One region of the Bradyrhizobium sp. 35 genome, then DNA from elsewhere that is predicted to be linked to it. Evidence: riboswitches for the same ligand, from Rfam matches in the RefSeq annotation. Region 1 holds a riboswitch; each other region holds the start of a gene.
What was found. Region 1 has a riboswitch for cobalamin ahead of IVB36_RS32070 (hypothetical protein). Riboswitches for the same ligand answer to the same signal wherever they lie in the genome.
Positions count from the first base shown of each region.

Region 2: another riboswitch for cobalamin. It lies ahead of IVB36_RS33030 (TonB-dependent receptor); the one in region 1 lies ahead of IVB36_RS32070 (hypothetical protein).
Region 3: another riboswitch for cobalamin. It lies ahead of IVB36_RS33050 (energy-coupling factor ABC transporter permease); the one in region 1 lies ahead of IVB36_RS32070 (hypothetical protein).

Region 1 covers NZ_JADPJC010000152.1:15,915-20,225, reverse strand. Annotated here, with positions in the region: gene IVB36_RS32085 (hypothetical protein) at 1-122, shown strand, start outside; gene IVB36_RS32080 (hypothetical protein) at 349-540, opposite strand; partial or broken gene IVB36_RS32075 (ArsR family transcriptional regulator) at 503-655, opposite strand; gene IVB36_RS32070 (hypothetical protein) at 1,367-1,648, opposite strand; cobalamin riboswitch at 1,842-1,968, opposite strand; gene IVB36_RS32065 (hypothetical protein) at 2,731-2,970, shown strand; gene IVB36_RS32060 (hypothetical protein) at 4,203-4,311, shown strand, end outside.
Region 2 covers NZ_JADPJC010000157.1:148,142-152,452, reverse strand. Annotated here, with positions in the region: gene cobT (nicotinate-nucleotide--dimethylbenzimidazole phosphoribosyltransferase) at 1-563, shown strand, start outside; gene IVB36_RS33035 (histidine phosphatase family protein) at 564-1,136, opposite strand; cobalamin riboswitch at 1,209-1,411, shown strand; gene IVB36_RS33030 (TonB-dependent receptor) at 1,527-3,884, shown strand; gene IVB36_RS33025 (PepSY domain-containing protein) at 3,896-4,311, shown strand, end outside.
Region 3 covers NZ_JADPJC010000157.1:153,628-157,938, reverse strand. Annotated here, with positions in the region: gene IVB36_RS33075 (bifunctional cobalt-precorrin-7 (C(5))-methyltransferase/cobalt-precorrin-6B (C(15))-methyltransferase) at 1-24, shown strand, start outside; gene IVB36_RS33070 (cobalamin biosynthesis protein) at 21-389, shown strand; gene cobM (precorrin-4 C(11)-methyltransferase) at 386-1,168, shown strand; gene IVB36_RS33060 (cobyrinate a,c-diamide synthase) at 1,168-2,478, shown strand; gene cobA (uroporphyrinogen-III C-methyltransferase) at 2,475-3,206, shown strand; cobalamin riboswitch at 3,252-3,472, shown strand; gene IVB36_RS33050 (energy-coupling factor ABC transporter permease) at 3,509-4,186, shown strand; gene cobF (precorrin-6A synthase (deacetylating)) at 4,232-4,311, shown strand, end outside.

The sequences.
Region 1 (4,311 bases):
GCCCGTCGAGCACGTTCGAAGACTACGTCCTCATAATCGGGGAGCTGGAAGGGGCGAAGAACAGGCTGGAGCTGGAGTCCGAGAAGTTCTCGGACGAGGAGGTTGACGCCTGCGAATTATAGCGAGCGCGCACAGATCTGGTAGGCGGAGGATAGTCCCGCAGGATATGTCGATTGAGCAATTTGCGCCAGCAGCTCATCCTTCGGCATGAGATGCTGAGCATTCTAAGCCCGGTCGACTGGCCGCGAGCAATTATGATCGGGGTGAAGTGGCGGCGCTGCGCCGGCGGCGCCTCAGAATGACTTATCACTCGACTGAATGCCGGGTGCACTCGTTCCTCAGATTAATTCAGTGTTCGCACCGGCTGCCCTTGTAGGCGCACTTCCGGCGCTTGGAGATCAAGTCCTCGATTTCTATCCGGCAGGCCGCCCAGAACAGATCTGGCGCGATCTCGCCTTGCTCAAAAGGCGTCACGAAGATGCCTTCGGACCGACCGCGCGGAGAAGCGCCGCGTGAACTGCTCGTCGTCTTCCATACCATTTGCGGTGCCGTATAGGACAAAGTCAGCGTCGCCTCTGACTTAAGATCCAAACACGACTTCAGCTGACGATTTGAGGGCCTTCTTGAACTTGTCGATTATATCCGAACGCTCCCGCCCAGGTGACCAGGCCGCGATTTCCATCACCAAAGCGCTCTTCTGGAGGACGGGCAGAGGCTTCACCTCACCCCGGCGAGAGCGCAGTCACGATCCTCTTTCCCTGGCGATCGTAATCAACCTCGGCGCTATGATGACGCGTTGAAGGGATCGGATTCTTGGGGCCTCCCAAGTTCGGATGTGATCCCTGGTTCCCACCCAAAGTGAACGTGACTCAGGGGACGAACTCTTCGTGGTCGAGCTGCATCGGATGGATTCGAACCACCCTTGATCGACGGTTCACGGCCCGATCGATAGGAACGCGCGGGCAATTCATTTTGGTGAGCATCTTAGCGCGACTCTTTCCAGAATACCTTATGGGCGTCTCGGCGGGTCATACGCGGATTTCCGTCCATACAACGACCGAGATTGGGACATTCGGACTCAAGCCCTGTGGCGCGGCTGGGCTTTCTCTGAGAATCGCTCCGTCCGTCGTCGGGTCGCTTGGATCGGCTTTGGGATGCAGCGGCGGTGTGCGTAGCCGCCGAGGACGACAACACGCGGCCCGATCTGTCCGCAATGAATGCACCGCCTCAACTTGTGGCCCCAGGGATCTCTCGGTGGCATTGGCGCGGATCCTAGGGGGTTTCGCGCGGACGCCGGCGAACGGTCTCGCCGCCGTGCGGAAGCCTGATTGTCTGCATGGTCGGTCCCTCGATATTTTCCAATTGCTCAAGGTTGCTCTCGCCGGCGCGCCGCGCCTTGAGGTCGCGCGCGTGCTCGGCCGATGTCCGCGAGCCGCCGCGCCTGGCCCGCGCCTCGGCGCTCCTCAACGATGCCTTGCGGGATCGCTTGCTGGGCCGGGGTTGGCATGGTTGCGCCTCCTTGGTTTTCAGTCGGCGTCGCGGCTGGGGCGCCCTCCGTGATGATCGCAGAGCTCGAGGAATTGACCGCGAGCAACTCCCGCAGGCACTCCATGCGGGCGATCTGGAAAGGATAGGCAGGCTTGATCATCGAGGCAGGTCTCTCTGATTGAATGAGAGGACGCCGACAATGAAGATGATGAGGAGCGTGCACGCGAAAAGTTTTATCAGCGGTCTGGACTGGTCGTTGACCGCATAACCCAAGTCCGCGCCATAGATGCGTGCCATCTGGCGATGGGCGCTGCTGACAAAGGCCCGCTTGATGGAGCGTGCGGCAATGCATCAAGCGAGCAGTGCGAGGACGCGGGCTAAATAGTCATCCCTGCGGGGGCAGCTGCGGCCTGAGGGAAAATCCCCGCACCGCATTCCCTTTTGATCCCCGTGGCGGGAACAATCGATATCACCCTAGAAGCTGGCGAGGCATGGAGTCAATCTCCGGTCTGAAGCAGGCAAACCTGAAGTTGTTTGCCAAATAGGTCCACCGGGCCGAATAGTAATCGGCGCGAGTGGAGTAGCGGGTACCATGTCCGAGTAGCGCAGAAGGCGAGTTCGTGCTGCTCGCGAAAGCTAGTCGAACGTTGGTGCGCTGTTTGGTGACAAAATTGCACCCGCGGTTTTTGCCGCGACAAAGCCGCCGAACAGACCATCAAGTGGAGAGACGACCACGTCAGACTGCTCTCCCGCCCATAACAGATGCCGTTGAATTGCGTCGAAGACTACGGCCAAACGCAGGATTTCAGCATGGGGCGCGGCACTTTGCATTAATCAACATTGAAATATGATTACTGTCAGTAGAGAGGAAACACACATGCGATCGCAGCGCATATCTTCACGCCCAGCAACACCTCGGCGACCTCGGAATGTCGCTTCTCCTTGTGGGTTCGGCTCCAGCAGCAGAGCTCATGCTGAAAGTCAAATGGCGGGATTTTTTGTAGGAACCGCTCCAGTCCGAAGCCGAGACGACACACTCAGTTGAATGCGAGATTTGGTCGCTCGTTACGTACCCTGTTTGTCGGAGCAAAAGCCCCCAACTTCGCCATCGCCGCCGGAAACGAACGTTGCACAGTGGCGCACTGTTCTCGGCCAAGATGGCTTCCTGGAAGCGGCCTTGTCTCCAGGGGCCTGCCTCAAGCTGTAAGTAGCTATTCGAGCAGGAGAAATGTGAGAGAGCCTATGACACGCTATTTCTTCAATGTCGGCGGCAGCCGCCCATTTCAGGACACCCTCGGGGAAGAGTTGCTCGACGACAATGCGGCTTGGCAAGCTGCTCTTGATATAGCGCGCCATATTGCAGCAAGCCTAACGCCCGGCGACGACTATCGGCTTGAAGTAATGAATGCAGGTCGGCTGATCCATTCTATAGAGACAACCAAAGTATCTTACACTCCTGCTTTGGTTGATCTATCACACTAAGTGACGCTGACTCGGATGATCTCAGCTGCAGAGCTGGCCCACAACAGGGTTATGTCAGAAGTTCTCTTATGTTTCTGACAATGGAGTGTGATCCATGCCCCCTGAGCACGCCGGATTTTGGAAATCACCAAAGAACTGCCGAAGGCGCACCCATTGGTGCCAAGGCCCTGTTGCACCTTGGCAAGCGTGCTGCTGTCGATCAGGCCCTTTGGCGTCTTGCCCACCGTCGAGCATCGCCCCATCGACTAGCGGGAACGATCGCGCTCGGATTGGCCTGCGAGGCTGGATGGACGTGCCACGCCTCAGCTGTCCGTTCTCTTTTGCCCATTTTCGCGATCAAACAGTACCGCGAGGATTTGATCGTTCTCGAATGCCCGCAGCGCTACAAACACACATCCACAATAATCGGTGCCCAATCCGAAGCGGAAGTCCCAGAAGGAAACAACGCCGCTCACCGGGTATATTGGCAAGCGGCGTTGTGTATCAAACCGGGCCTGAAATATCCCCAGCACTTACCGGTTAGCAAGCGGGGATACCAGCACTCGAGACCCGAAGCGCGGGCGAAGCGTGGAAGACGAGAGGCCGCGACCCGAATTTGACGGCATCGCAGGTCCCATAACTCCCCGCGTGGCGGGGCGGATGATATTCGGCAACCGACAAGCCTGTTGGCTCGGAAGCGCCATCACACGCTTACGTAATACGCCTCGCCTCGGTCTCTGCGTGTCACGACGACGCAAGTCGTGCCCCGCAGGGGAGGCTGAGTCGTTGCCAGGTCCTGCGCTAGTCGCTCTGCCGCACGAAACGCTTGCAGCTCGCTTTCGAATGCAAAGCCGCCAGGATCGTCGATATTCTGCTTGCCCACAAGATTAAAGTAGAAACGAGCCATTGTTCGCTCACTCGATTGTACCTAGGGACAATGAATATTAGCGGGCCGCGAGGCAGAAAATCCGCAATGAATGGCCTCATATCGCCGGAACTCGACGCACCACGCTGCTCGTCCGGAGGTCGCTCTTGCTCAATTCGGCAATGGGCCGCTCCGCAGTTCACGGCTTTCAAAAGTTTCGAAGATACCTCAGTGCGGTGCTTGGGGGCGCCTCATGGCATGCGATCAGGCTAGAACGATGCTGCGCGACACGATTCTGCCGGCGACGGACCCCTGCAGCTCTTCACCATCGTCTATGATCGCGTCAACGAGAAGATGAAATAGGGACTGGAATTTCGAGCAAGGCGAGATGAATACGATCAATGGAGCGGCCGCGTCGGATTTGCCGCCCCGTTTTGCGCAAGTCTCCAGAGCGCATTTTTTGCTCGCTCTGGTTCCCATCTTCGCGAGGCTGTCCG
Region 2 (4,311 bases), on a different contig from region 1:
GGCAGCCCGATCTTCTGATCTTCGGCGAGATGGGCATCGGCAACACCACGACATCGGCGGCGATCGCGGCCGGCTTGCTCGGCGTGAGCGCCGCGGAGATCGCGGGCAGCGGTACCGGCATCGACGCGGCCGGCCGTGCGCACAAGGCGCGGGTGATCGACGCTGCAATCGCACGCCATGACATTGCGGGCGCTGCGCCCGAAAAGATCCTGTGCGCCGTCGGCGGTCTCGAGATCGCCGCCATCTGCGGTGCCGTTATCGCGGCTGCACAGCACCGCATCCCCGTGTTGATCGACGGCTTCATCGTGTCGGTCGCGGCGCTGGCGGCGGTGCGGCTCAACCCTTCGTGCCAGCTGTTCCTGCTGGCCTCGCACCAGTCGGCGGAGCAGGGGCATCGGCTGGTGCTCCGCGCGCTGAACGTGCAGCCGCTGATCAGCCTGGATCTCAGGCTCGGCGAAGGATCGGGCGCGGCCATCGCGCTGCCGCTTGTGCGGTCGGCCTGCGCGCTCCACAACGGCATGGCGACCTTTGCGCAGGCCAATGTGCCTGATCGTCCGGCCTGATCAAATCGTCCGCTGATTGACGGAGACGACGCGCCAGCCGGTCGCGAGCCGGTCAATCCTGGTCAGCGACAGCGGATCGATCACGAAGCGCAGGGCCGCTTGTGGCGTCAGGTCGAGCGCGATGCACAGCGCCGCCCGGATCGTGCCGGAATGCACGACGAGCGTTGCGGCCCCGGTGCCGATCTTCGACAAACCCAGGCGGACCCGCGCGACCTGTTCCTCAAAGCTTTCGCCGCCGGACGGCCGTCCGCGCGCCGGATCGCTCCAGAACCGTGCATAGGCCTCGCCACCGGTCGCGGCGAGTTCGTCATGCCGACGGCCGGTCCAGTCGCCAAAGTCTTGCTCGCTGAATTCGTCCAGCTGCAGCGGCTCGAGCCCCAGCGCGCGGGCCGTTTCGACGGTGCGCCGCGACGGGCTCGCATAGCTCGCGGCGTCCCGTGGCAGGCGCTGCCGCAGTGCCTCCAGCTGCGCCCGAGCGCCGAGATCGGCCGGTGCGTCGGCCGCATGGATCGTCCCCGCGACGCCATCGACGGGCGCGTGCCGTATCAGCCAGAGGAAGGTCTCGCCTCCCATGCTTATCTCCAAGGAAACTGGTCGTTGTGGCAATAACGCCGCAACTGGCACATTGACTCTGTCTGGATCGTAATCCTAGATGCTCGCGACGGTTTCCCCGAGAGGGGATGAAAAGGGAATGCGGTGCGGGGAGTTTGTCCCCAATGCCGTGGCTGCCCCCGCAACTGTAAGCGGCGAATCTTGCGTCACGAGCCACTGGGTATCTCGGTCCCGGGAAGGCGATGCAAGGTACTGACCCGCGAGCCAGGAGACCTGCCGTCAGCCGTGGTCACACGCGAAGATGTCGGTCGGGGAGTACAGACATTCGGCTTCATCGGAAGGCTGCAAGCCGGACGATGGGACCCTGGTTCGCGGTGACGTGCCACTGACGTCACTCCGAGGTCCAAGACCGTGTATTCCCTTCGTATCGTACGACCACGCCGTTTCCTACTGGCATCCGCCGCTCTCACATCTTTCGTCGCCATCGACATGCCAGCGGCCTTGGCGCAGCAGGCCCGCGAGCCACTGCCGCCCGTCGAGGTGTCGGCGCCACAATCCCGCAGGCAGTCCAGCCCGGCCGGACGGGACGCGCAGAGCTCACGCCGCGCAGCAGCGCGCCGGCCGGGGACTGCATCCGCAGTGCCCAAGCCCGTCGTGCCGACCACGGCGGCACAGACGCCGCTCAACACCAATGCCGTCGCCGAAAGCGCTTCGCGCCTCGGCCTGACCGTGCGAGAAACACCCGCGACCGTGGAGGTGATCTCGGCCGCAACCATGCGCGAGCAGGGCTACCGCACAGTCTCCGACGTCGCGCACGGAGCGGTGGGCGTCACAGCCGGCGACAATCCGGCCGAGCCTTCGGCTTTCTCCATGCGCGGCTTCACCAACAGCCAGATCAACACGCTCTACAACGGCATCAAGATCGGTCCGCAGAACATGACCTCGCGGATCATGGACACGGCCAATCTGGAGGCTGTCGAATTCCTGAAGGGTCCGGCATCACTGATGTCAGGCGAGGGCGCCGCCGGCGGCGCGATCAACTTCGTCACCAAGCAGCCGCACACCGGTCCGATCCGGAACGAGGCGGATTTCTCCTGGGACTCGCTGAACTCGTTCCGGGCGCATTACGGCTCGGGCGGCAGCACCAATGTGCAGGGGCTGGACTACCGCTTCGACGTCAGCCGTTCCTCGCTCAACGGCTTTGCCGACGACACCAACACCAAGACGCTCAATGTCTCCGGCCAGCTCAACTACCGCATCTCCGACAGCCTCAAGGTCTGGGGCGCGATCGAGTATCGGGAAGATCGCTCGAAAGCCTATTGGGGTGCGCCGCTGGTGCCGATTGCCTTCAGCGGCTCGCATGCGACGACGGGGATCGTTTCCGGCAATTACGTCTCGAACTACAACAAAACCGATCTCGGTGCCGTCACGATCGACGACCGCACCTTCAATACTAACTACAACGTCCTCGACAACAGGAACGTAGCGAAGGAGGTGTGGCTGCGCGGCGGTTTCGAGCTGAATCTGGCGCCCGACCTGACGCTGAAAAGTCAAGCCTATGCTTACGGAGCTGAGCGCACATGGTTCAACAATGAGATCGAGGCGTTCAATTCCGGGACCAACATGGTCGATCGTGAGCGCTTCTATGTCGCGCACAGCCAACGCTTGGTCGGCAACGTCACCGATTTGATCTGGGATGCGAATATCGCCGGCTTTGACAACCGTTTGGTCACGACGCTTTCCTCAAGCTACCTTGATTTCGTGAGGCCGGGCGCCGCAAATTTCCCCGGCGATTCCGTTCCGCTGGTCGATCCGCCTCGCGGCTATTACGGCCTGCTCACCATTCAGCAGCAGACCGCGCGCATCGACAATGAGGCGCTGTCGTTCGAGGACCGGTTGAAGTTGACACGGACCTTTGCGCTGGTCGGCGGCCTGCGCGTCGAGCATATCGGGCTCGACCGCAATTCGACCGACAAGTTCGGTCTGGAGAAGGCGAACTTCCCGTTCTCGCAATCCTGGGTCCCGACCACGGGCCGTATCGGCTACACCTGGGAAGCCGTACCGGGCCTGACCTTTTTCAGCCAATACGCCACCGGCGCAGACATCTCGGCCAACAACATCTTCCTGCTCAATCCGACCGATCCGCTGAACCTGACCACCGCGCGCACCTACGAGACCGGCGTCAAGCACCTGTTCTGGGACAACCGGGCGGAGTGGTCGTTCTCGGCCTACGACATCCTGCGCAAGAACGTCTATGCCGCGGCCGGCGGCATGCAGCTCAACCTTGCCGGACGGCAGGAATCGAAGGGCGTCGAGCTTGCCGCGTCCGTGCGTCCGATCGGTCCCCTGCGTCTCTGGGGCAACATCGCCTATGTCGATGCGCGCTACGCCGACTTTAATTTTGTCGGCGGCTCGTTCTCCGGCAACACGCCGCCGAACGTGCCGCGCGTCGTGGCGAATGCCGGAGCGTCGTATCGGTTCTTCACGCCGTGGCCCGTGGAAGTCGGCGTCACCGGCCGTCACGTCGGCGACCGCTACAACACCGATGCGAATGTCGTGACGATGAAGGCCTACACTGTCGCGGACGTCTATGCCTTCGTCGACATCCCGAAGACGGTGTTCAACGCGGTCGACCAGGCTCGCCTGACTTTCCGGGTGCGCAACATCGCCGACAAGCGCTATGCGATCTGGGGCGATCCGTTCTATCCCGACCAGATCCTCTTGGGTGCACCGCGCACCTATGAACTCTCGGCCGCATTCAAATGGTAGGATGCTGATCGATGATGCGCGCGATCGTCCTGCTGCATCGATGGCTCGGGATCGCGTTCTGCCTGCTGTTCGCGATGTGGTTCGCGACGGGAATCGTGATGCACTTCGTTCCGTTTCCGTCTCTGACGGAAGCGGAACGCTTCGCCGGGCTTGGGCCGCTGGATGGCGCCGAGACGAGGCAGCTTGCGGTCGCCGATGCCGTGGCCGCGAGCGGCATTGCTGATGCGACTCGCGTTCGCCTGATCCAGCGCAGTGACGGACCGGTCTATGTCGTCTCGGGGCCGTCGCGCGCGGGCGCAGTGCGTGCCTCCGACGGAGCCGGCGCCTCGGTCGCATCTTCCGACGTCGCGCTGGCCATCGCGCGAGACCACGCGCGCAGCCGCGGGCTGGATGCCGCGCGGGCCGCAATCCTTGCGCGCGCGGACTA
Region 3 (4,311 bases), on a different contig from region 1:
GTGCAATGGAGCGCGGTCCGATGAAGGTCGCCGGGCTCGGATTCAAGCGGGACGTCACGCTGGCCTCGCTGCGTGAGGCGCTTCTGGCGGCCGGTGGTCCCGAAGGCCTCGCAGCAGTGGCGACGGTCAGCGATAAGGCCGACGAGGAGGTGTTGAAGCAGCTCGCGCGCGAATGCGGCTTGCCGATCAAGGCGGTTGCCGCCGAAATGCTTGTTGGCATCGACACGCCGACGCAGTCAAAGCTCGTCGTGGAAAAGTTCGGGACGGGATCGGTTGCCGAGGCGGCGGCGCTCGCAGCGGCCGGACCTCGCGCGCGATTGATTGCGACGCGGGTGGTCTCGCAGGATCGCACCGCGACCGCGGCGATCGCGGAAGGAGACGGCGCATGACGGTGCATTTCATCGGGGCAGGGCCAGGCGCTCCTGACTTGCTGACGTTGCGCGGCCGCGATCTCATCGCCGCCTGTCCGGTCTGCCTCTATGCTGGCTCACTTGTGCCCGAGGGCGTCTTGGCGCATTGCCCGCCCGGGGCGCGGATCGTCAACACCGCGCCGCTGTCGCTCGATGAGATCGTCGCGGAGATCGCCGCCGCCCATGCCGATGGCAAGGACGTTGCGCGGCTGCATTCCGGTGATCTCTCGATCTGGTCGGCGATGGGCGAACAGCTCCGCCGCCTGCGCACGCTCGACATTCCCTACACGGTCACGCCCGGCGTTCCCTCTTTCTCGGCCGCCGCGGCTGCGCTGGAGGCCGAGCTGACGCTGCCCGGCCTTGCCCAGACCGTGGTGCTGACGCGCACGCCGGGCCGCGCCAGCGCGATGCCCGAAGGCGAGAAGCTTGCCGCCTTCGCCGCCACCGGCGCGGTGCTCGCGATCCATCTGTCGATTCATCTGCTCGACAAGGTCGTCGCTGAGCTGACGCCGCATTATGGCGCGGATTGCCCGGTCGCGATCGTCTGGCGTGCGAGCTGGCCCGAGCAGCGCATCATCCGCGCCACGCTCGCAACACTCGACGCTGCGGTCGGGGGCGAGATGGAGCGCACCGCGTTGATCCTGGTCGGCAAGACGCTGGGCTCGGCGGATTTTTCCGAGAGCCGTCTCTATGCTGCCGACTATGACCGCCGCAATCGGCCGGTCGGCGCCGAGCCGCGCTTTCCGGAGGTGTCGTGATGGCGGCAGGGCTCGTTATCTCCGCGCCGGCCTCCGGCGTCGGCAAGACCACACTGACGCTGGCGCTTGCTCGCGCCTGGCGCAACAGCGGATTGCGGGTGCAGTGCTTCAAGAGCGGCCCCGATTACATCGATCCCGCGTTTCATGCCGCCGCGACGGGACGCGCCTCGGTCAATGTCGACAGTTGGGCGATGGATCGCGGGACAATCTCGCATCTCGTCAGTCGCGGCATTGACGCCGATGTCGTGCTGGCCGAAGGCTCGATGGGTCTGTTCGACGGCGTCGCCGCGCGTGGCGTCTGCGGCACCGGGGCGACCGCCGACATCGCGGAGATGCTGGACTGGCCGGTGCTGCTGGTGATCGATCCCTCAGGACAGGCACAAACGGCGGCCGCGATCGCGGCGGGCCTTCGCGACTACCGCCCCGGTGTGCGCCTTGCAGGCGTCGTGCTCAATCGCGTTGCCAGCCCGCGCCACGAAGCCCTCGTGCGGCGCGCGCTGCTGGATGCCGGCATCGCCGTATTCGGCGCGCTGCCGCGCCATGCCGAGATCAGCCTGCCGAAGCGGCATCTCGGACTGGTGCAGGCCGAGGAGCAGGCGGAAATCGGCAAGCTGATCGACGAGGCCGCGCGCTTCGTTGCCGAGCATGTCGATCTCGACGCGGTGCTGCGTTCGGCGGCCACCTGGTCGCCGCAACCTGCCGCAAGCGGCGTCAACGTGACGCCGCCCGGCCAGCGCATTGCGCTTGCCCGTGATGCCGCGTTCTCCTTCGTCTATCCGCACATGCTGGAAGCGTGGCGCGCGGCGGGTGCGGAGATCTCGACATTCTCGCCGCTCGCCGATGAAGCCCCTGATCCGGTCGCCGATGTGTGCTGGCTGCCTGGCGGCTATCCCGAGCTGCAGGCCGGCAGGATCGCTGCCAATGCGCGCTTCCGCAGCGGATTGCGCGCCTTCGCCGAGACGCGCCCGGTGCACGGCGAATGCGGGGGCTATATGGTGCTGGGCACCGCTTTGACCGACGCCGATGGCATCAGCCACGAGATGACGGGCCTGCTCGGCCTGGAGACGAGCTTTGCCAAGCGCCGCATGCATCTGGGCTATCGTCTGGCCGAGCTCGCCGCGCCGATGCCGGGTCATCAGGCGGGTGCACGCCTGCGTGGCCATGAATTCCACTATTCGACCATAGTCGCGCAGCCCGACACGGCGCTGGCGGTCGTGCACGACGCGACAGGTGCGGTCATTGCCGAGACCGGCTCGCGGCGGGGACAAGCCACCGGCACGTTCTTCCATCTGATCGCGGAGGACCGGTGAGCGGTTTTGTCTCCTTTGTCTCCGCCGGGCCCGGCGATCCCGAGCTGCTCACGCTCAAGGGTGCAGCGCGGCTGCGCGAGGCCGACGTTGTGCTCTATGACGATCTTGCTTCAGGCGCGATCCTCGATCTGGCCCGGCCCGGCGCCAATCTCGTCGCGGTGGGAAAGCGGGCAGGGCGGGCCTCGACCAAGCAGCACCATGTCAACCGCCTGCTGGTCGACTATGCCGTGACAGGCGCGCGCGTGGTCCGGTTGAAGTCGGGCGATGCCGGCATCTTTGGCCGGCTCGAGGAGGAGCTCGAGACGCTGCGTGAAGCGGGCATCGGCTACGAGATCATTCCCGGCGTCACCTCGGCCTGTGTCGCCGCCGCGCAAGCCGGCATTCCGCTGACCCGGCGTCACACCTCGCGCCGCGTGCAGTTCGTGACCGGGGCGGACGTCACCGGCGAGCTGCCGCCAGATCTCAATTGGGCGGCGCTGGCCGATCCGGAGGCGACGACCGTGGTCTATATGGGCCGGCGGACGTTTCCGGCGTTGGTCGTCAAATTGATCGAGCACGGGCTCGCCCCAACCACGCCGGCGTTGTTTGCCGAATCGCTCGGCCGTCCCGATGAGCGGCTGGTCCGCACCACCATTTCGGAACTTGCAGAGCAGCTTGCGCGGGGCGGAGCGGCCTCCACGGCGGCCGTCATCCTGTTCGGCGCGCTGGCGGGGAATTATCCGTCATGACCGCCTCGTCCGCCCGTCGCCCCTTGACGCCCGGCCGGCGAAAGAGGCACACAGGAGACGCATGGTGCTCGATGCGGCGCAAAGCGCCGGAGCATAATCGGGAATGGGGATGGGCGGACCCAGTTGCGGCGCCCAAAACCCCAGCCGCCCCCGCGACTGTAAGCGGTGAGGGACTTCGATCAGCCACTGGGCCGCGAGGCCCGGGAAGGCCGGAGACTCCCAGTGAACCGCGAGCCAGGAGACCGGCCGTGCATGTTTTGAGGCCAAGGCCGTCGGGTGTGACGGCAAGAAGGATCTGAGCCATGCATATCGAACCCGGACTAGTCTCGGACGCCAAGCTCGTGCTGAGTTATGCAACCGGCATTGCCGTCGGCGGCGTTGCCTTGAAGCTCGCGGTTGAGACCGTGCGCGAGCAGGGCATCACGTCGTTCGCGGCGCGGACGCTCGCCACCACGGGACTTGTGTTTATCTTCTTCGAGATCCTGCCGCACTTCCCGGTCGGCGTCTCCGAAGTGCACTTCATCCTCGGCTCGACCTTGTTCCTGCTGTTTGGCGCGGCGCCTGCGGCCTTCGGCCTCGCGTTTGGCCTGCTGTTCCAGGGCATCTTCTTCGAGCCGCCCGACTTGCCGCAATATGGCATGAACGTCACCACGCTATTGGTGCCGCTGTTCGGAATCCAGGCGATCGCCACGCGGATCATTTCGAGCAACACGGCCTATGTCGATCTGAAGTACCGCCAGGCGCTGGCGCTTTCGACGACCTATCAGGCGGGCGTCATCGCCTGGGTGGCGTTCTGGGCGATTTATGGCTCCGGCTTCGGCGCGACCAACCTCGCCAACATCGCGACCTTCGCGGCGTCCTATGCGCTGGTCATCGTGATTGAGCCGCTCGCCGATCTCGGCGTGCTTGCGCTGGCAAAGTCGCTGCGCGGCGTCACCGCGCCCGGCCTCGTCACGCCGCGTTTGCACAGCGCGGCCTAGAGACAAGCGAACGGGCGGCCATGATGGCCGCCCTTCGCAGCCACCATGCTCACGCTCTCTCTGATAGGCATCGGTTGCGGCGATCCCGAGCAGCTCACGCGTGCCGCGATTACTGCCATCAACGC